3 linked regions of the Thermoplasma volcanium GSS1 genome follow. Each later gene encodes a partner of the first gene's protein in a complex. Links are inferred from orthologs where the notes say so. Each region holds a gene or a part of one and is shown in the gene's direction. Other genes may lie near its edges.

What was found.
Region 2: TVG_RS02945 (region 1) and TVG_RS02145 share a complex: the UniProt entries of both Methanocaldococcus jannaschii proteins name them as parts of the 30S ribosomal subunit. The link is inferred for Thermoplasma volcanium GSS1 from one-to-one orthologs.
Region 3: TVG_RS02945 (region 1) and TVG_RS00035 share a complex: the UniProt entries of both Methanocaldococcus jannaschii proteins name them as parts of the 30S ribosomal subunit. The link is inferred for Thermoplasma volcanium GSS1 from one-to-one orthologs.

The regions. Positions count from the first base shown.
Region 1 is NC_002689.2:548,241-554,082, forward strand. Bases 269-3,098 are described here. They hold TVG_RS02945 (30S ribosomal protein S13), read left to right. Parts: upstream 269-1,340; coding sequence 1,341-1,856; downstream 1,857-3,098. Other genes in these bases: TVG_RS02940 (MFS transporter), read left to right, coding at 269-1,259; TVG_RS02950 (30S ribosomal protein S4), read left to right, coding at 1,867-2,469; TVG_RS02955 (30S ribosomal protein S11), read left to right, coding at 2,462-2,845; TVG_RS02960 (DNA-directed RNA polymerase subunit D), read left to right, coding at 2,846-3,098. Also shown: more of TVG_RS02940, read left to right, coding at 12-268; more of TVG_RS02960, read left to right, coding at 3,099-3,661; TVG_RS02970 (molybdopterin molybdotransferase MoeA), read left to right, coding at 3,895-5,085; TVG_RS02975 (molybdopterin biosynthesis protein), read left to right, coding at 5,091-5,842. UniProt on the Methanocaldococcus jannaschii protein: Located at the top of the head of the 30S subunit, it contacts several helices of the 16S rRNA.
Region 2 is NC_002689.2:398,714-407,121, reverse strand. Bases 3,363-6,292 are described here. They hold TVG_RS02145 (30S ribosomal protein S27e), read left to right. Parts: upstream 3,363-4,693; coding sequence 4,694-4,891; downstream 4,892-6,292. Other genes in these bases: TVG_RS02135 (proteasome assembly chaperone family protein), read left to right, coding at 5,809-6,292; TVG_RS08265 (RNA-protein complex protein Nop10), read left to right, coding at 5,649-5,837; TVG_RS02140 (translation initiation factor IF-2 subunit alpha), read left to right, coding at 4,888-5,652; TVG_RS02150 (50S ribosomal protein L44e), read left to right, coding at 4,410-4,691; TVG_RS02155 (YunC family protein), read left to right, coding at 3,432-3,719. Outside these bases: bcp (thioredoxin-dependent thiol peroxidase), read right to left, coding at 188-646; TVG_RS02170 (deoxyhypusine synthase), read right to left, coding at 777-1,709; speE (polyamine aminopropyltransferase), read left to right, coding at 1,900-2,721; TVG_RS02160 (DUF3198 domain-containing protein), read right to left, coding at 2,714-3,079; more of TVG_RS02135, read left to right, coding at 6,293-6,564; TVG_RS02130 (cobyrinate a,c-diamide synthase), read left to right, coding at 6,561-7,925; TVG_RS02125 (menaquinone biosynthesis decarboxylase), read left to right, coding at 7,947-8,408.
Region 3 is NC_002689.2:3,220-11,532, forward strand. What follows is about bases 3,363-6,197. They hold TVG_RS00035 (30S ribosomal protein S19e), read left to right. Parts: upstream 3,363-4,471; coding sequence 4,472-4,924; downstream 4,925-6,197. Other genes in these bases: TVG_RS00025 (MFS transporter), read left to right, coding at 3,363-3,799; TVG_RS00030 (zinc ribbon domain-containing protein), read right to left, coding at 3,829-4,236; TVG_RS00040 (DNA-binding protein), read left to right, coding at 4,935-5,282; TVG_RS00045 (50S ribosomal protein L39e), read left to right, coding at 5,279-5,434; TVG_RS00050 (50S ribosomal protein L31e), read left to right, coding at 5,444-5,713. Also shown: fdhF (formate dehydrogenase subunit alpha), read left to right, coding at 1-223; TVG_RS00015 (4Fe-4S dicluster domain-containing protein), read left to right, coding at 220-1,140; TVG_RS00020 (FAD/NAD(P)-binding protein), read left to right, coding at 1,178-1,912; more of TVG_RS00025, read left to right, coding at 2,369-3,362; more of TVG_RS00055, read left to right, coding at 6,198-6,410; pyrE (orotate phosphoribosyltransferase), read right to left, coding at 6,411-6,911; TVG_RS00065 (ATP-dependent DNA helicase), read left to right, coding at 6,971-8,313. UniProt on the Methanocaldococcus jannaschii protein: May be involved in maturation of the 30S ribosomal subunit.

The DNA.
Region 1 (5,842 bases):
GTGTAATTCCAATGGAAAGCTCTATGAAGTTTGGAAGACCGGAGAGAATTAAAGCTTTAACATTTACTTCCTTAGGCCACTTTACAAATGACTTTAATATACTCCTGTTTTCTGTGTTGATCACGTATTACCATAGGTATTTTGGAATAAGCTTGGCTTTGCTTGGAGCAATAGCAATTATATATAACATAATAAGCGGATTCCTAAGTACTCCTATAGGGCGTTATGCAGACAAGACAAGGGCATACCGCGGTTTGATGATGCTAGGCATCTTTATACTTGGTGTTTCACTGTTTCTCTTCGGTTTTTCATTCCTTTCAGCTTCTTTCGTAATATGGATCATGCTGATAGCCGTAATATTTCTAGGCATAGGGCAAGCCTTTTATCATCCGCTAGGCGGTTCCATACTTAACGTTACTTATGGAGAAAGAGCAGCATCAGCTTTAGGAATAAATGGGGCGTTTGGAAGTATAGGTAGATCAGCTTTGCCTGTCATATTGGTACCGCTCATACTGCTTGTTGGTAAGGCTTATGCTCTCTTCGTAGCAGGCACATACATGTTTGTTGCAGGAGTCGTTATATATGCTGGCCTGTCTTTTCTTAAAAAGCGTGAAATACCTAACAGATCCAGAGAGGCAAGTTCTGCAGCAAACAAAGAAACCTACTTAAGGTACAGGGGAGTTCTTGCTATAATAGTTGCTATGATATTCATAAGGGCGATGTTTCTTACCGGTACTACCACTTACATATCACAATTTGTATTGGATCGCGTAAAATCTGAAATACTGATGAGTTATATTCTTACGATAAGTTTTCTTACTGCTGTTATAGGGCAGCCGGTATTCGGGAGGCTAACTGAAAAATACGGAGGTAAGTGGTCGATATCAATTACAACGATATTATCAACGTTGTTCTTCATATTCTTTATGCTTTCTGGGGACAATGCAGTTCTAGATACTGTGACTTATGCAGCATTCGTTTTTATGGCTTTCACTGGATTTCCAGTATTAATGGGGTATGTAAACCAGATAGTCCCAAATAACATAAGCACGACTGCCAACGGACTCGTATGGGGTCTCGGTAACACTGTAGGGGGCGGTATAGGCATCGCAGTAATGTCAATTTTCCTGAATCTGCATTTTACGTTGACAAGCGTTATGTGGATTATGATCATATTCGGCGTTATATCTGCATTCTTCATTCCACTAATACCCGGCGTGAAGAGGTCAGCGGAGCTTAAGAGTGGCTCTCCGTTATAATCTCGATCACGACGGAATTGTCACATATTTTTAGTAAGATTAATATGACGATAATATATATCGAACGAACAGGATGATCTAATGGGAAAGGCATCAGCAAACAATGTTAAAAGTGATAAGGAGGCTGCTAAGCCTGCAGCTAAAAAAGATGAAAACAAAGATTTCCAATACATAGTCAGGATAGCCAACAAGGACCTGAATGGAGAACGCCCAATTCCTCTTGCCCTTTCGGATCTGAAGGGGATAGGTCTCAGGCTGGGCTACGCGATAGCGGAAAGGTTAAACCTTCAGCCGACCAAGAAAATAGGGGAACTGAAGGAGGATGAAATAGAGAAACTGAAGGAGTATGTGGAAAACAAGGAGTACGATCTTCCGGACTGGCTTCTGAATCACCGCAGGGAGCCTGTAACTGGCAAGAATCTTAACCTTGTAACCACTGATCTGGATGTACAGGTTCAGGAAGATATAAACCTGATGAAGAAGATACGGTCTTACAAGGGAATACGTCACGAAAAAGGTAAAAAGGTCAGGGGTCAAAGGACGCGCTCCAACGGCAGGAGAGGCTTAAGCATTGGTGTAGTGAGGAAGAAAGAGTAAAGGTGATATCATGGGAGACCCAAAATTCCACCACAAGAAATATTCTACTCCAAGGCATCCTTGGGAGAAGGACAGGATAGATGAAGAGAATAAGATACTGGTAAAGTACGGCTTGAAAAACAAAAGAGAAATTTGGAGGAGCGAGGCCATGCTATCCTCCATAAGGTCGCAAGCAAGATACCTGAGAGCTAGGCTCAGAGCAAGCGATGCCAATGCGCAGAAGCAGCTTGAAAGGATGATAAAAAGGTTAAGCCGATATAAGATTTTGTCAGATAAAGCCACTTTAGATGACGTACTGTCGCTTACAGTGGAGAACATATTAGATCGCAGGCTTCAGACCATTGTTTTTAAGAAAAATTTAGCTTTAAGTGAGAAACAGGCGAGGCAGCTTATAACTCATGGGCATATTACGGTCAATGGTAGGAGGGTAACTGTTCCAGGTATGCTTGTAGAGGCCCAGTATGAAGATACGATAGCATACTATGAGAACTCCCCTATTGCTAACGAACTGCATCCAATAAGGCAGGCTCTTTTGTCTCCAGCTGAGAGGGTGAAGGAGGAAGCGGAAAAGGAAGCCGCTGCAAGCGAAGATGGAGGTGAACAGGATGAATAAAACGGGAATTGCACATATATACGCATCACAGAATAATACAATAATACACGTGACTGATCCAACTGGCGCTGAGACAATAGCAATGGTATCTGGCGGCATGGTTGTAAAAAACGATAGGGATCAGGCTAGCCCTTACGCTGCCATGAAGGCTGCCGATATGGTATCCGAGACTTTAAAAGAGCATGAAATAACTGATCTGATCATAAAGGTAAGAGCTCCAGGAGGCAATAAATCTAAAATCCCCGGCCCAGGTGCTCAAGCAGCAATAAGGGCCCTTTCGAGGGCAGGCCTGAAGATAGTAAGGATTGAAGAGGTAACTCCTATTCCACACGATGGAACTAAGAAGAAGGGTGGAAAGAGAGGGAGAAGGGTTTAGATGGAAGTTAAAATATTCAAGCTTTCAGATAAATATATGAGTTTCGAGATCGATGGTATTACACCATCCCAAGCAAACGCCTTGAGAAGAACGCTTATAAATGATATACCTAAGCTTGCAATAGAGAATGTAACTTTCCACCACGGCGAGATTAGGGATGCTGAGGGCAATGTGTATGACTCATCATTACCCCTCTTCGATGAAATGGTTGCTCATCGCCTTGGCTTGATACCACTTAAGACTGATCTTTCATTGAATTTCAGGGATCAATGTAGCTGTGGCGGCAAAGGTTGTTCTCTATGTACTGTAACGTATTCCATAAACAAGATTGGGCCGGCTTCAGTCATGTCAGGGGATATACAGGCTATAAGCCATCCGGATCTTGTTCCGGTAGACCCCGATATACCTATAGTTAAGCTAGGGGCAAAGCAAGCTATACTCATAACCGCAGAGGCGATCCTCGGAACCGCAAAAGAACATGCCAAATGGCAGGTAACGTCTGGTGTAGCGTACAAGTACCATAGAGAATTTGAAGTTAATAAGAAATTATTCGAGGACTGGGCGAAGATCAAAGAACGCTGTCCGAAGTCAGTGCTATCAGAGGATGAAAATACGATAGTGTTCACAGATGATTACGGCTGCAACGATTTGTCGATTCTCTTCGAGAGCGATGGCGTACAGATTAAGGAAGACGATTCTAGATTCATATTCCATTTTGAGACAGATGGTTCTCTTACTGCTGAAGAGACGCTCTCTTACGCGTTAAACAGGCTGATGGATCGTTGGGGCATACTAGTCGAAAGTCTATCAGAGTGATGCTTGACTCAAAAAGTATTTTAATGCCGAAATTATCTCGAACTTAAGTGCGGGTGTGGTGTAGCCTGGCAACACGCGAGCTTGCCAAGCTCGTGCCTCGGGTTCAAATCCCGACATCCGCATAGTTTACTTATATATTATAAGGCAGCGCTTTTTCATAATCGCAGTTCTTGTTATATGTATGAGGCTTTGACCCGATATCCTGATATTCGATTCTGTTATCTAAGATTTAGATGGAGTTCAAAACTTTGAAGAAGTATAGCGAGGCCCTTTTGGCTGGTTCAAAATTAAATTTAAATGTACGCATGAAAGAGGTAAGATCGGATATATCTGCAGGTATGTATTCTGCGATCCCAATCTTGAGCCCTTCAGATTTTCCTCAATACGATAGAAGTGCTGTGGACGGTTTCGCAGTAAGGTACGAAGATGTGTTAAGTGCCGGCTTGAACAATCCAATTTCATTAAAACTTGTAGGAAGTATCCACGTTGGGGATGCAAATAATATACGGATAGGAAAGAACCAATGCGCTGAAATATTTACAGGTGCAGAGGTACCTGAAGGTGCGGATGCAGTTGTTATGCAGGAAGACGCGGAGATAGAAGGTGAATATGTTGCTATATTTCGCAAAGTGAAAAAATTTCAAAATATAGGACGCAAGGGAGAAGATCTAAAGACAGGCGATAAGATCATAGACAGAGGCCAAAGAATAATGCCATGGCATATCCCAGCGTTTATAGAGACCGGAATAGAAAAGGTTAATGTATTCGATTTGAAAATTGGAGTTCTATCAACGGGAGACGAGATAGTTTCAGGTAAAGTCAAGAACGCAAGCGCTCCAATGCTTCAAAGCCTAATTGTTCGAGATGGGTTTAATTCTGTCTTCCTGGGAAACGTCGAAGACAATGTAGAGAAAATTAGCAACGTAATTCGATCCTTTGAGGGGGATTTGTTAATCGTTACTGGCGGATCAGGCCCGAGTTCAACAGATCTAATGGATAGTATTCTCCAAAATCTTGGCCAGATCATATTTCATGGGATCAGAATGAAGCCTGGGCGGACGACAGGGCTTGCTTTAGTTAATGATAAGCCTATCTTCACTATATCTGGTCTCCCTGTTGCGGCCTTGATAGCCTATGAAAACGTGATTCGACCGCTCATATTCAACTGGCTTTCCATAAAGGAAACGAGGCCTAACATCGTTAAGGGGGAACTTACAAGATCTATATTCAACAATGAAGCCATGAAGATGTTTGTAAGGGTTAGGCTATCCAACAAAGATGGGAAAATCTATGTTGACCCGCTGAGGACAACTGGTTCTGGCATAATCAATTCGGTAATAAATGCAGACGGCTATCTGATTATTGATGAAAACGTTGAAGGCTATCAAGAGGGGCAATTGGTAGAAGTTAAATTAATTGGGTGAGCGAGATGAAGATATTCCACAAGCTGGTATCGTCTGATGAAGCTAAAGAGATAATATCGCAAGAAATATCGAAGAGGATAGTATTTGAGGACAGAAAAATTTCAGATTCGGCTGGTTATGTAAGCGCAGAGGATGTCTTTTCAAAATATGACATACCTCCGTTTGACAGATCGGAAGTGGATGGTTATGCCGTATTTCATTCTGATGTAGAGGGATCAGAAGAAGACAATCCGCATCGTCTTAAACTAATTGGAAGCGTCGCTGCGGGAGACAGAAGTGCGCCATCACTGGGAACTGGAAGCTGTGTTTATGTTGCTACAGGAGCAATAATACCTAGGGGCGCAGATGCCGTAGTTATGGTAGAGGATACAAGGGCATCTGGCCAAACAGTAGAGGTATTTAGATCGGTTTATCCAGGTGAGAACATATCATACTCTGGTACAGACATATCGCTTGGTGATCTCATCCTCAAGGCTGGTACAAGGATATCCCCAGAAGCGATTGGTGCGCTTGCTGCAGCCGGAATTGATCGGGTTAAAGTCTATAAAAAAATGAAGATCGCTATACTATCCACTGGAAATGAAGTTATAGAACCTGGAAATGAATTAAAGTATGGTGAAATATTCGACACTAACAGCAATTACTTTGTGGCAAAATTAGCTACGACAGGCCTAATCGATCCAGAGTTTATTGGTATAGCTAGGGATAATGAAGATGAGTTATCCAAACTTGTTAATGACGGACTAAAAAAATACGA
Region 2 (8,408 bases), 150 kb from region 1 along the record:
TCCTTCATGGATTATTATGACCTTGTATGGGGATTGCTTAAATACATAATCCCCATTTTATTATTTGCGTTTGCGATCATTTTTGATATCTTCATACTTTTGCTTATATCTATAATATGGATACTTGGATCTATATTCGTCTCAATTATGCTTATTCAAGAAGAAAAAAGTTATTCCTGATCAACGATCAGGATGGTATAAGGCCTAGCTCCTTTATTTTGTTCATAACTTCCACTGCGTGATCCTTAGGTGTGACTTTTGGATATACGTAGACGATCTTTCCATCTCGATCTATTATGTATGTCACTCTCTTAGCCGTTGCAAGACCTAGCACACCATATTTTTTACAAATTTCCTTTTCTTTGTCAGAGGCAAGCGTAAAGTTGAGCTGATACTTTTCTGCGAACCTCTTATGTGATTCCGGCGAATCAACGCTCACCCCTATAACCTTGATACCGGCTTCCTTAAATGAGTTAAAGTTATCCCTAAAGTTGCAGGCTTCCGTTGTGCATCCAGGAGTGTTATCCTTAGGGTAAAAGTAAAGAACAACTGGCTGTCCCTTAAAGTCGCTCAATCTAACTTTGCTTCCACTTTGATCAACAGTCTCAAAATCAGGGGCTTGATCACCAACCTTTAACAGTTCCATATACAAATATGTTGTATCAATTAATAAAGATTATGATATTTTATAAATTACAATTATATTTCAGGGTCAGAACAATCGCTAATTCATTTTATAAATTTATAAAAATTATTTATATTTGTTTAACGTATACCTACAGGAATGGAGCCATGAGTATTGGCATAATCACAGTCGCATCTCCATATATATTCACAAACCTAGCGTTTGGCCTGACCTTCTTCCAAGATATGGCTTCTTCAAGCTTTGCCCCTGAGAGTGAGCCGTCATATTCCTGTGCAGTAGTTATGTAGACAGCGTAATCCAAACCATCCCTGAATTGATTCCACCATATGGTGTGATGCTTCGATATACCTCCACCAACCATTATTGCACCCGTCTTTTTTGCATCGAATATTATATCGGAAAGTCTGTGCTCATCCTCGAGCAAATTTATTTTAAAATCGTGGTGCTGTTCGTAAAAGCTCCACAACTGAGAACCAAAGGAGCCATCGGTTATGCCAGGCACGAATATTGGGATATCGTTCTTTGCAGCATTATAGAGTATTGATGATTCGTTGTTAATGCTAAGCCCGATCTCTTTTATGAGATCGACCGTTGCCCACTCTTTCTTTATCGAATAGAGCTTCTCGAGCTGTTCCATCACCTTTTCTTCTATGAGTTCTCCATATGATTCATCTGGGACAAGCACGTTTCCCAACCTATTTATGTTGATCTCCCTCAGTTCCACGTCGCTGTAGTTGAAGGAACCGCAGTAATATTTTCCGAATGTTCTTGCGATGTCATGGTCAAGCGTTCCAGAAGTAGTAATTATGACATCGACTAGTTTCCTCTTCACAACATCGTTTATTAGGCCGCGTAGACCGGTAGATATAATATCGGCAGGGAACGAAAGGAAGGTTGTGTTATCTTCCAAAAACATGTCAGAAATTATCGAATGGGCTTCATAGAGTTTTGCAGCAGTAAAGCCACCTATGTTAGAGAACTGGGCCATAAGATTTGATAGGGTTGTATTCCCGTCAATGCGCAGGTCTTGAACTGGCTTGCTAAGTAATTCTTTTCTGTCCATGCAGAGGTATTATGTGAGAATATAATCTTTTATCGAATGTAATACCAAACCATTTTTCCCTATATTTTGTATAGCACGGAAATCACCCGCGTTATGCATATTTAATTTCTAAGCAGGATTCTCGTTCTTTAGTATAGCTATGATTGATGTATAAGCCAAAATCTAAATATTGTATAGGAATAAAAGTCGTATGAAGCTCATTGAAAATTGGTTTTCCGAGCGGTATTCTGATAACTTGCAGCTATCGTTCAGGGTAAGCGATCAGCTCCTCTCCATAAAAACTGACTACCAGAGAATCGATTTATTCGATACATATGACTTTGGTAAGCTTCTAGCCATCGACGGAACGGTCCAGCTAACAGAGAGGGATGAGTACATCTACCACGAACTCATAACTATGATCCCTTACCACATGACAAAGAATCCACCTCAATCGGCCCTTGTAATAGGTGGGGGAGATGGTGGTGCTGCCAGAAGATTGTTAGATCTAGGCCTAAATAAGATCGTCAATGTAGAGATAGATGGCCAGGTCGTCGAAGTTTCGAAACGGTTCTTTCCGGACCTTTCTTCGGCCTTCACCGATAAGAGGGTTAACCTGATCATTGACGACGGCATAAAGTATGTAAGGAAATGTAATGAAAAATTCGATTTGGTTATAATAGATTCAACCGATCCGGAGGGTCCAGCTGAAGGCCTTTTTTCCATGGAATTTTATAGTGATATAACGAAAATACTTAGCGACGGCGGAGTAATAGTATCACAGTCAGGTTCTCCATTTTATCAGCCAAAAGCATTAAAACTAGCTTACACTGGCATGAGGAGGCTCTTTAAGGACGTGAAAGTATATACGGGCTTCATACCCACTTATCCTAGTGGTTTCTGGTCCTTCACGATAGCAAGTGAAGATGCAATGAACCCAAGAAAACCGGCAATAAAGGGAAAGTATTTCAACGAAGATGTCTTGGATGGGGTGTTCAAGTTGCCGCAGTTTGTGAAGGACTTAATTACTTAACTTTCCACTTTTCCTTTGCATTTTCTAGCTGGATCAAATAACCTTTGCCAAGTTTTTTGGCAAGCCTCTCTAATTCATCAAGATTTCGTACGAAAACGCTTTTACTTGAGCTGTTGATTAGGGATTCGAACCTTGAGGTATCCCTTAAGTTTGCCCACATCGAGTATCCAAACATAATGGCGGCTATAAAAGATACAGCAAATATCCAATATACCCAATCGCCGACGTTGAACTGTGCATCGTTGAGAAATGAATTATGAAATATCAGCTGATTTGAAACTATAACCAAGACCGCCATAGAAATTACGAACAACGCAGCGTAGATGATGAATTGGAAATCCCTGATAGACTTCTCCATGCTGATGCTAAATATACATTGATATTTTAAACATTGTATATTGCTTGCTCTTTGTTGATTTTATGCCTCGATCTAAAGTTAAATTTAATGTTAGGCATTACGTGCAATCTGCATTGTACTATGGCCATAAAACAAGCTTTTCAGTCTTCTAATTATTATTAGATTACCGCATCTATAACTCCATTAGCATAAATTCTAGTGTACGTTTACCAACCTTTATCAAATATGCAATGCACTGACACAGTTTGATTATTGCTGTCGCTCAAATAGCATATCTAGGTTATTAGCCATCGTGAAAATAGAATTATCAACAAACAGAGTTATTTATGCTTTCCAACGATACCATGTTACTATGATAGAAATCGATACCGTTAACCTAAATGGAAAAGCGTTCCAGTTTTTCAGAATGGGGCTAGGTAATGCACCACTATTAATATTAAAAGGAGAACATGGATACGCTATGTGCGGGTATCTTAACCTTGATGCAGCAGAAAAACTTGGGGATACTGCAGTACGCATAACCGGCATTAAAACACTTGATGATATGCTAAATGGGAAAATCGTAGAAGTCACCAGTGCAGCATCTGCGTTAGGTATAAAGAAAGGGGATGTACTGAAAGACGTTCTGTCAAAGCTCTAGATCAAATTACAATAATGTTCATCCGAACTAAAATAGAGATAAAACATTAAGTAATGAAAGCATAAATAGGTCTGTTATTCCTAAACGGTAAGCGGTTAGAGTTGATTATACTCATTTACTACAGTATTATTCCTAATTTTTCGATCAATGCCTACTGTAGTCGTGCATTCTGACAGCTACATGAATTATGCATTCCCATCGATTATATTAAAACCAAATAATGCAGAAAGCATTGGCCTTTCCAAATGCGTTACTTTTGCTTTCTCTTTTTTCACAACCTTTTCCTTTAGATCTTAACAAGTGCAACTCCTTTATTGATTATATTCGAATAATAACATGAAGGCGTACCGTACTTTTTGAGATCCTTATAAACTTCCTTCGATACAGAATTTCATGATGTGATGTTCTTCTCGAGCACAATAGTAATCGTAAGGCTAATAATATCAATAAATTGGTACATGAGCCTTTAAGTTATCGGATGTTAAAAAATCCTGTGTCATGCCTTATAGGCATACACAAACGTAAATACCGTTATTGTATATGAATCTACTTACAGTATTTCATCATTTTACTTGAAGTATCGATCAAGTATCGATCCATTAAAGAATCGACAAAAAATTGACAATATTAATCTTGGAAAAGGTAAAAATAATAGATTGAAATACTTTCGAAGTCAAAGGTGAATTCAAGTTGAAAATGCCAAAAAAGATAGTTACGTATTGTCCATACTGTAAGAAGCATACAACTCATTCTGTTGAGAGGGTTAGAAAGAGGAAGGCAAGCGAGTTGAAAGCTGGCCAAAGGAGATTCAGGAGGGTAACGTCTGGATATGGAGGTTTTCCAAGGCCGAGATTTGAAGGTAGGGAGAAACCAACTAAGAGAATTGCTCTCCGCCTCGTGTGCGATGAATGCCATAAAGCTATTACACCGCCGGGGATAAGGGCTAAGAAATTCGAGATAGTGGAGGCATAATCATGAGTGAAGTTAAATTTGTAAAACCAAAAAACGTTAGTGGGCATTTTCTCAAGATAAAGTGCAAGGACTGTGGCAATGTACAGGTTGTCTTCGCACGTCCATCATCCGTTGTGACATGCAATATATGCGGGGCAACAATAGCTAAGCCTACAGGAGGAGTGCTTGAAACATCCGGAGAAGTGATAGAGAGCCTATGAACATAAAACTGCTCCCAGAGGTAGGCGATCTAGTAGTAGTGAAGATAACAGAGGTTAAGAACTTCGGTGCAAATGGGATACTAGAAGAGTATCCTGGTGTCGAAGGTTACATACATATATCAGAGGTTGCAACTGGTTGGGTAAAACACATAAGAAGCTACCTTAGGGAAGGCCAGCGCGTGGTTTGCAAAGTCATAAATGTAAATCAGGAGAGGAAAAATGTAGACCTCTCTTTGAAGAGAGTTAACCAACATCAAAGCAGGGAAAAGATAGCTGAATGGAAGAACGAACAAAAGGCAGACAAGCTATTCGAAATAGTTTGCTCGAAACTAAACAAGGATCTTGAGGCCTGCAAGAAAGAATTTGGTGTAAGGTTAGTAGAGCTCTATGGTACTCTATTCGCTGCGTTTGAAAGCGCTGCCGCAGCGGAGGGAGAATGGTTACCTGACATAAACGGTGACTGGAAAGACACTTTCGTGGAAGTCGCAAAGGAAAATATAACTATACCTGAAGTTTCAGTGGCGGGTTACTTCGAAGCTTATTCTCTAGCGTCTGATGGTGTTGAAAAGATAAAGGAAGTTCTCACAATACCACCAGAGATCGGAAAGGCAGAACTGGAGTATGTCGGGGCGCCTAGGTATAGGATCGTCGTTAGGGATAAAGACTACAAAAAGGCTGAGGAAACATTAAAGAAAATAGTCCAGAGTGTAACAGATAAGGCTAAAAAGCTACAAGTGGAATTGGAGTTTTCTAGGCAATGAAATCTCTCATAAGAAAATGCCGGAAATGTGGTCGCTATACTATGGAGGAGATCTGCCCAGTATGTGGTTCTCAGACCTACATAGCTGTTCCTCCTAGGTTTTCACCGGTAGACAGGTTTAAAAAGTACAGAATGGAAGAGCTATTGGAGGGAAAATATGGAAAAAATAATAGTGGTAAAGTATAGAGACGTCAAATTAAAATCACCAATTCTCATAGGCGGCTTGCCTGGGATAGGTAACGTTGGAAAGATCGCAGCAGATTATATAGTTGAAAAATTAAACATGGTTAAGATCTATGATATTTTCTCTGAGTATCTTCCACCGCAGGTATTCATAAACGATGACAGCGAGATTCACCTTGTTCGAAATTCTATCTATTACAAAAAAATGAGAGGAAAGCACGATCTCCTTGTTCTTGGAGGAGACTTTCAGGGTACAACCCAAGAAGCTCAATATGAACTTTCGTACAAGATGCTAGAACTTGCAAAGGATATGAATGTTAGTGAAGTATACACGCTTGGTGGCTATAGCGTTGGTAAGATTGTGGAAAGACCTAGAGTCCTAGGAGCTGTGACTGACAAAAAACTCATACCGGAACTAGAAAAGAACGGGGTAATATTTCCGAAAGGGGAACCAGGCGGAGGTATAGTTGGCTCAGCCGGGCTAATTCTTGGCCTCGGAATGGAAATATTCAAGATAAATGGCGCGTGTCTCATGGGAGAAACTTCAGGCTATTTTGCCGATCCGAAGAGTGCGATGGAAGTTCTAAACGTCTTACAGAAACAGATTGGAATTAAAATAGACATGTCCGATATTGAAACAAGGAGCAAGCAGATAGAACAGATAACAGGAAAAATGCAGGAAGAGTTCCAGAACAAGCAAGGAAAAGAAGATTTGGGTTACTTTGGATGAAAGTACCCAGAGTTATAATTGCCGGTACAAACAGCGGTGTGGGAAAAACCACCACAACATTGGCAGTCATATCTGCCCTTAAGAATAAAGGGTTAAAAGTCAAACCATACAAAGTCGGCCCGGATTACATTGATCCACAGTTTCATTCATTATTAGCTGGAGCAACGAGCGATAATCTAGACCTGTGGATGATCCCGAGGGAAAGGATATTTCAGTTATTGGCAGACGCTTCCACAAGTTTTAATATTTCAGTTATTGAAGGTGTGATGGGATTACTGGATGGGTTTGGATCGACCGACGAAGGCAGTACCCTAGATCTAGCCAGAATTACCGGCACCCCAATTATCCTTGTAATTGACGGATATGGATTGTCAGGTTCAGCTGCTGCTATCGTAAAAGGTTTTAAAGACTTCTCAGGAGATCTTCTCGCCGGTGTCATAGTTACGAGGGTTTCTGGAGAACGGCATTACGATCTCATTAAGAAGGCCATTGAAGATAATACTAATGTTCGTGTGCTTGGTTATATTGAAAAAAACGATGAAGTAAGACTTGAAAGTCGACATCTTGGGCTAGTACAGGCAAGCGAGTTGAATTCTTTTTCAGACTATATAGAGAGGCTGAGCAAGGTTACTCACATTAACGTTGATGGAATAATCGAGATAGCCCGAGCATCAAGAGACCTGGATCCTAAATTTAGTCCGCTCTTATCAAGAGTTGGATATGCCAAGATAGCGGTGGCCTATGATAGCGCCTTTGACTTTTACTATGAAGAAAATTTTAGGGTGTTGAGGAATCTCGGAGCTGAGCTAGTATTTTTTTCTCCGCTAAACAATGAAATCCCTCCTGAAGATACAGACGGGCTCTACATAGGCGGTGGATATCCCGAAGTTTTTGCAAAGAAACTTGCCTATGCCGTCGATGCAAGAGAAAACATAGCTAAGCTGATAAAAAAAGGCGTACCTACACTGGCTGAATGCGGTGGCTATATGTATCTTACAAGAACTATTGTAGGACAGGACGGCATCGAATATCCGGGCGTTGGCATCGTTCCAGCTAAGACCTTTCTTACAGACAAACTTATACTTGGCTACAGGGAGATAGTTTCTAAAACTAGCAACATGCTTCTAAGGCATGGTGAAACTGCAAGAGGCCATGAGTTCCATCGATCTACGATCCAATTCCAAGATAAAGTGGACCATCCATTCGTTCTGAAGTATAAAGACAGGTTTGAAGAAGACGGCTACTACTCAAATAATGTAGTGGCGAGCTATGTGCATATTCATTTTTTGTCCAACATTGCCATTCCGAAGAGATTCGTAGAGGAATGCATACGTTATAGCAAGAAAAGAGAAATTTCTTAACCTTAGTTTATATCAGCACGCATGACGTTTGAGGATCTCCACGAATATCTCGATTATCTTGCAAAGAAGAATGATCTAGTAACTATAACTGAGGAAGTTGACCCAAATCTCGATTTAACTTACATTCTTAGCGAAGAAGAGCGGATGGGAAGAGGCCGTACCATTTTATTCAAAAATGTGAAGGGGAGTCAAGTACCTGCAGTTGGAAATTTATTTTCAACTAACGAGAAGTTAAAGGCAGTACTTGGCGACGATCCGTATTCAATCGGCGTGAAGATCGCGGATATTGTAAAGCCTCCCAGAGATAGCGAATCGTTTATAGGGAAGGGCCTGGAAATGATGAGGGAATTGAGCGGCCTTAGGCCGAAAGTTTCCAACAGCATTCCCAGCGGCTATTCGGAACTTGAAAAAGTTGATCTGTACAGATACCCGATATGCAAGACCTGGCCTGATGATGGCGGCCCATTCATAACACTACCGTTG
Region 3 (8,313 bases), 540 kb from region 1 along the record:
TGCAAAACAACTCAATATAAGGGACGGCCAGGCCATAGACGTTGAATCAAGGCATGGCAGAATAACACTTCCAGCAAAAGTTACAGATAAAATTCCAACTGGGATAATATTCGTTCCATTCCATTTCAAAGAAGCTCGGGTAAATCTTCTGGTTGGAGATAATCTTGATCCTTACTCGAAGATACCTGAATTCAAGGTAGTTGCTGCTAGGGTGATCGTATGATATATAAAATGACAGACAAGGATATGGAAATTTTGTTTGAAAGGATATCCAAAGATTTCCAATCCTTTGGTTCTAAGGAAGAAAATGGGGATATCGTATTTGGAGATATTCAGAGATTTAGTGATATTTCAGAGGAAAAGAGCAGTTATCCCCCAAAGGATTTTTTGATTGAGCGTTCGGAGAATATATTGTCGATACCTAGGGCCGAAAAAAGGGCAGTATTTGGTGTTAAGAGCTGCGATCTACGTGGTTTCTACATAATGGACAAGCAGATCCTGGGAAAAGATCCTTTCTATACGGTGAAAAGGGAAAATACTATGTTCATAAATTTTGTATGTGAAAAAATGTGCAGCGGAGGGTTCTGCACAAGCTTTGGGGGGCCTGTTCTTGATGAGTATGATGTGCAAGTTCTGCACAAGAATGGCTACTTTTATGTTGAAGCTTCAGACAAATATGAAAAGTATCTTTTCGGATTCAGTGAATCTGATGATCAGAACGTATTTGAAGAACACAAGAAGGAATTCGAATCCCTTTACGGCAGGCTTAACGTTGATGGGATAGAAAATAGGATGAAATGGTCATCCAACCTCTGGAATAAGTTTGCAAATTACTGCATATCCTGTGGTGCATGTAATTATTCCTGCCCTACCTGTTACTGCGTTGACGTGTATGACGACGATGACGGAAGGAAGAAGGAGTGGGACTCCTGCATACTTGAGGGCTTCACCCGAACAGCAGCCGGAAACGTAAGGCCCGAACTATCCGAGAGGCTTAGGCAAAGGTTCTATCACAAATTCAAGTACTATAAGCTTTCTAGAGGAGCTTATCTCTGCACAGGCTGCAACCGTTGTGTAGATGATTGTCCGGTAGACATCGATATAAAGGAGGTGATAACGCACGATTACGATAGGGAATAAGTGGATACCGAAAAAACTAAAGCCTTATAGGTTTAGGATGGAAACGGCAGACACATATACTATAGTGTTAACAGAACGCAATATGGGGTATGCAGGGCAGTTCTACATGGTATCGAAGGAAGGGATAGGTGAAGCGCCCATATCTGTAGGAAGCGGATACGGAAATCCACTTATGTTCTCCATTAAAGCTGTTGGTTCTGTAACTAAGGGGATAATGAATGATCCATACGGTGAAATCGGAATAAGGGGACCTTATGGGAATGTATGGCCTTGGAAGAGCTACGAACATGTAGTGGCAATTGCGGGGGGTATAGGTATACCGCCAATAAAGGCTTTGATTGAAGACATGCAGGGGCATACAAGCCTTGATAAGCTTACCGTTCTCTACGGTGCTAGGAGCCCTTCAGATATAGTTTACAGAAGTGAGATAGAAACATGGAAGGAGGAGATGGATTTTCGTATAACCGTAGATAAAGGTGATGAGAATTGGAGAGGCCATGTCGGGGTAGTGACTACTCTTGTGCCTGAAATTAAAGAATACAATCATGGTGCTGCATTCGTTATCGGCCCGCCAGTTATGATGAAATTTTCTGTCAAATCGCTGCTTGATGCTGGATTCGCAGAAGATAATATATACCTGTCCCTTGAGAGGAGGATGGAATGCGGCATAGGCGTATGCGGCCATTGCAATATAGGCCGATGGTATGCATGCGAAGATGGGCCAATATTTAAGTACTCTGACACTAAGGAAGAGCCGGAGCTGTTCCTATAAACGATATATTTATTACTTATTTTTTGCATGGGCAGATCTTTTAGACAGCACCGAAATGGTATGATATATCATCATACTAATAATCAGTGTTTCCTTATTTGCGCCAATATATTTAAGAAACTACGATTGTAACTTATTAATGAAAATATTGAGACGAAATAAGAGATTTTGCTAGCCAATGGACTTTCTAAATATATGCTTCAACAGGTGCAGTATTAAATTTTTATGGTATTCCTCTAGAATTAGATTTAGGCTAACATAAACAATTGCGATATTTGTCGAAAAAACTAATCCGAAGATGAAACATAGAAACGATTAGTATAGCTTATTCTAACATTTCGCCCTATATTAATTCTTAAATGGTAAAATATAGTGACAATATATGCCAGTATATAATATATTGAATTTGTTTATTACTCTCTTAGCAATAGAACAGTAAAATCGGCGAAGGAATAAATGGCTAAAGGCATCATTGAAGAGCTTGATAATTCAAAGATAAATTCCTTTCATCTACGCACCTGGTTGATTGCAGGTATGGGATTCTTCACGGATGCATACGATCTTTTTGTAATAGGTACAGTTATATCAATACTCCCACTAGCTGGGTGGGATAAACTCAACACATACGATATTTCAATATTATCCTCAATATCTCTTCTTGCTTCTGTAATAGGTGCAGTGATATTTGGAAGGCTTCTCGACGCACTAGGAAGAAAAAGAGTCTATGGATTTGAGCTGATGTTGCTTATATTGGGAGCTTTAGGCAGTGCATTTGTGGTTCCAGTAAACGGTATAAATTACCTTATAGCATGGAGATTTATACTTGGACTAGGAATTGGGGGGGACTACGCAGGAAGTTCAACTATAATGACTGAATTTTCTAATACGAAGAATAGGGGACAACTTGTAGGCATGGTCTTTTCTCTCCAAGGCGTCGGTCTTATAGCAGGGCCTTTAATAACGCTAGGCCTTCTAAGCTTTATACACAACCTAGACCTTGTATGGAGGGTGCTGTTTTTCATAGGTGCTGTGCCTGCTTTCATAGTACTGTACGGCAGGCGGGCAATAGGCGAAACACCCAGATACGCACTTAGAGTAAAGGGAGATGCGAGTTCAGCAATGCAGAGTGTCGAAAAAATTTCAGGAGATTCAAAGGTTTCAGTATCAAGGGAAGATTTAGAGATGTCAAATATAAAATGGACGGATTTATTCAAAAACAGATACTTTATGCTTTCACTTATTGGAACGGCAGGGACATGGTTTTTGCTTGATTGGGCGTTTTATGGAAATTCGATAATGTCTCATGAAATGTTGAGCGCCCTTATCCCGTCATCTATGTCAGGCTTAAACAAGTTAAAGCTATCTACGTTTTACACGCTTATAATATTCGCCGTTTCTGCTTTTCCTGCATATTGGATAGCTACTTTTACTGTAGACAGAATCGGAAGAAAAAGGATGCAGGTAATTGGTTTTCTAATAATGGGCATAACATTTGGTATTCTCGGCATATTCAGGTACCTTATGTCCCCTACATTCGTTACTTATTTCCTTTTAGTGTATGGAATAAGCTATTTTTTCACAGAGTTCGGCCCAAACGTGACTACCTTCATTTATGCTCCAGAGATGTTTCCAACAGCAATACGCGGACTCGGATCTGGAATATCCTCTGCAGGGGGTAAAACTGGGGCATTCATAGGAACCGCGCTAAACGTAATTATATTTACACTTTATGGGGAAGGCGAACTTTTCCTTATACTTGCTGGAATATCGATGTTAGGTATGTTAATGACTTTAGTACTTCTACCTGAAACATCTAGAAGAAAACTCGAGGATATTTCAGGCGAGGGTAGATATATAGTAAGAACTGCTTCCGGATTTAAAAAATAGATCCGGGAATCTGCTTAGATGCGGCTTTGTCAAATATCCGTTGATATTTGGCTTCCTGCCATCTGCTCCACATCTTTTGACTGCTTCACAGCTTCACCTGGCAGGCCTTTATGGGATCGTTTCAGACATGTCCGATACCTGAATGCAATGTTTATGCATGCATTCACATCACGGTCTATCTCAATACCGCAGGAATCACACTTCAGGATCCTGCCATGCCCTATTCTGGCCAGAGTATCACATACCGAGCACATCCTGCTGGTGTTCCTTGTTTCCTTTCTTGTCAGCTCTATGGCAGGAAGGCCTTCCCATGATGCCTTATACATTACCTGGGATGCAAGCATCCCATATGGAAATGCATTCTTAAGAAGGAATCTGTAATCCTTCCCTTTTCCATCGCCCTTCTTTGTAATCTGATTTATTCCCCCAATTCTCAATCATAATATTTATCGTGAAATTGACCATATCAGTAAACTTATGCATAAGCACCTTCAGGTTACCAGAAGGATAGAAATACTGTTTTACGGCCTTGAAAGCCTACACAAATACATATACCACTATCATACATAAATTTACAAGTCAAATGATTAATAAATCAACTAAGATTTGCAAATGTCTTAGATGCGAAAGAGTTATTAATAGACTTTAAATAAACCCTCAATTCGTGATAGTATGGTCAGTGTCAAATACGTTCCAAGTGATATGCTAATTAACTATGTTTCAGGGAAATTGAAAGAGGAGAAAAAGATAAAAGAGCCTAATTGGGTCAAATTTGTAAAAACGGGGGTAAGCAAAGAAAAGCCTCCACTTCAAGACGACTGGATATATGTAAGGGCAGCATCTATGCTGCGTAAACTTTACATCAATGGATACTTAGGAATTTCAAGGATGAGTAGTGAATACGGAGGCAAAGTAGATAGGGGATCGAAACGGTATCATGCGGCTTCTGGAAGCAGATCTATAACAAGATTCCTGTTTCATGAGCTAGAATCTGCAGGACTTGTTCAGAAGACTCAGAAGGGCAGATCCCTTTCTCCACAGGGAATGTCCTTGCTGGACAATGCCAGCAAAGAGATAATAAAACAGCTGGCACAGAAAGATCCTTTATATGAGAAATTCATATAAAGTGATTGAAATGAGTGATGATGAAGAATTAGAAAAAATAAGAAGAAGGCAGATGGAAGAACTTCAACGTCAGGCCATGCAAAGGCAGATGGCTGAAGAGGAAGAAAAACAAAGAGAAATTGAAAAGGCTAGGAGGCAACAAATACTGCGCCAGATCCTTGATCCATCTGCAAGAGAGCGTTTGAACAACGTTCGCCTAGTAAGGCCGGATCTTGCAGACAACGTTGAAAACCAGCTTATACAGCTTGCTTCGATGGGGAGGATAAACAGGATAATAAAAGAGAGTGATATAATAGATATACTGAGCAAACTTACTGAAAATAAAAGAGAACCAAAAATAGAGAGGAGAAGTAAATGAGCAGGAATAAGGAACTAGGCCGGAAAATTCGTTTGATGAAGAAAGTAAAGCAAAACAGAAGGGTTCCAGGGTGGGTCATGATGAGGACTGCCAGGAAAGTAACACAAAACCCCCTAAGGAGAAATTGGAGACGTGGAAACCTGAAGATATGAGGTGATGATTTGCCAGATGATGAAGTTTCAAAGGAAATTATAATGAATATACCCCTTAGGGAAGCGAAGCTTTCCTCAAGGAAGAGAAGGGCGGATACATCCATATCTATATTGAGGAATTACGTATCCAAGAAACTCAAAGTAGATACAAGTAAGATATGGATTGATCCGAAAGTAAGTGAGACGATATGGAAGAAGGGGAGAGAAAAACCTCCATCAAAATTATCCCTGAAGATAATAAAGCTAGAAGAAGGAACGACAGAAATTATTCTGCCTTGATTCTTTTATATTTACTTTCTACTAATCGTTTAGCCGGTGAGTGGTTGTGATAAGGAAGACATCAGTCATGAGGAGCAGCTTTATAGGTATATATGCAAAAGCTTGGGATGATGTCGCTTTTATCACAAAAATGGCCGACGAAAAGACTGTAAATGAGTTCAGGGAAGTGCTCCAGGTTGATATTAAGAGGATAAGTATCGACGGATCTACACTTATTGGAACCATGATAGCTGTTAACTCTAATGGCATAGTGCTCCCATATGGTTCGAACATAGATGGCCTGGACGGGATAGATGGAAGAAACGTTTTATACCTTAAAGATAAAATAAACGCCGTGGGAAACGATATAATTGCAAACGATCACGGCGCAATAATACACAAGGCATTTAGCAATAAGGCCAGAAAAGAAATAGAAGATACATTAGGCGTTGAAACAATTAGAACTTCAATAGGGAACATATTGACCGTAGGCAGCGCGTCTGTTCTGACCTCCAAGGGCATGCTCGTAAACCCTGAAACTGACGATGATGAATTAGAGTTTCTCAAGGACTTCTTTAAAGTATCGGTAAAATCTGGCACTGCAAATTTTGGAAGCATATATGTTGGTGCGTCCATAGTCGCAAATTCAAAGGGCATTCTAGTCGGGCGTGACACTACACCTATTGAAATAGATAGGATAGACGATGTACTTTCGTAGTTACCTCTTGAGCTCAGATATTCTTACTATTGGATGCAGCTTTATTCCGTTGTTTTCAAGTAGCTTTGCGCCTCCTTCTTCCCTGTCGACAACACAATAAGCATCCTTTACAACAACGCCGTTTTCCCGCAGCACATTTATGGCCTTCAAGACGGAGTTTCCTGTAGTAACTACGTCTTCTATTACGTCTACCTCTTCCCCACGATTTAGCCGCCCCACTATAAGGCTGAGGGTACCGTGCGATCTTTCCTTCCTCACAATAACGTATGGTATCCCCATGTTCAAAGACGTAGCTACTATTAAAGGTACAGCACCTAGCTCCATCCCTGCAATCTTTCTTGCATGGATCATCTTCGAAAACTCTGAAGCTATTTCACTCAGGAGATTTGGATCTGTAGCTGCCTCCTTAATATCAACGTAATAATCAGATCGTTTGCCTGAGGTAAGTATGAAATCTCCAAACTTTATGGCTCCTGATTTGACTAGATCCTCGCTCAACATAATGGATTATGGTGACCCACTTAATAAATTAAAGAGTGGTGCCATAAAACACTTTAGATATGTTGATTAACTCTGAAATAATTAGTCTTTCTGGTTCAATGTATGAGGATAGGAGCTATCAAAATGAAGCTATAGATTTTATCGCCAGTAAACTTGCCAATTACCCTGGCGTAGCACTGGAAGCTCCAACAGGGTCAGGAAAAACTATGATGGCCCTCCTTGGTTCTCTTAAATATGCGTATAACGGGCATTTGAAAATACTGTATCTTGTAAGGACAAATTCACAGGAAGAGCAGGTCATAAGAGAACTTAGGACAATATCAAAAAATAGGAAAATAAGAGCACTACCTATGCAGGGAAGGATAAATCTCTGCATACTGTACAAGACTGCCGATGATCTGAAGGAGGCAACCGCAGAATCTCTTTCAAAATTCTGCAATAGCCGCAAAAGGCAGGTAATGGAAGGCCATCAGGAAGCATGCCCTTACTACACCATAAAGGTCAGATCAAAAGAAACGAAGGATTTTTTGTTTGAAAACTTACCTACGGCTGAAGAATTTTATGAATATGCTTTTACGAATAACTTGTGCCCATACGAGAGTATTAAGGCGTCACTTTCAGATGCAGATATAGTAGTGGCGCCTTACATGTATTTTCTAAATAAAACTGTCGCCGATAGGTTCCTCTCGCACTGGGGGGTATCTAGGGAACAGTTAATAATAGTTTTAGATGAGGCCCACAATCTGCCGGATATTGGTAGATCCCTTGGTTCTTTCAGGATATCCATAGAATCATTAAACAGATCTGAAAAGGAGGCCCAATCATTTGGAGACCCTGAACTTGATAGAGGTGTGCACGTAACAGACTTCATAGAAATGATAAGAAGCACTCTTGAACGTACAATAAAGGAAAGGGTAAAGGAAGACGATGTTAGAATAAGATTTCAGGAATTCAAGGAATACTTAATGATAATGAACAAGAAAAGCGAGAAGTCAATAAGGGATCTCAATAACTATCTCTATTTGTTTGGAGAATACGTTGAAAACGAAAAGGAGAAAGCCGGCAAGGTACCTGTTTCATACTGTTCTTCGCTCGCCCAAAGGCTAGAAGCCATGATGGATGAAGATGATGCTATGTATGCAGCTATATTATCAAAGTCAGAATCTGGCTATATACAAGCGTCATGCCTAGACCCATCATCTATATTATCATCGTTGAAGGAGTCGAAGACCATACATATGTCTGGTACATTGGAACCATTCGAATTTTATTCTGACGTAACTGGCTTTGATATACCATTCCGCAGGATAGAAAATGTTTTTCCAATTGAAAACCGATTTGTCTCCTATTACGAAGGTGTTTCAACAAAGTATGATACTCTCGATGAGAACGAAATAAGGAA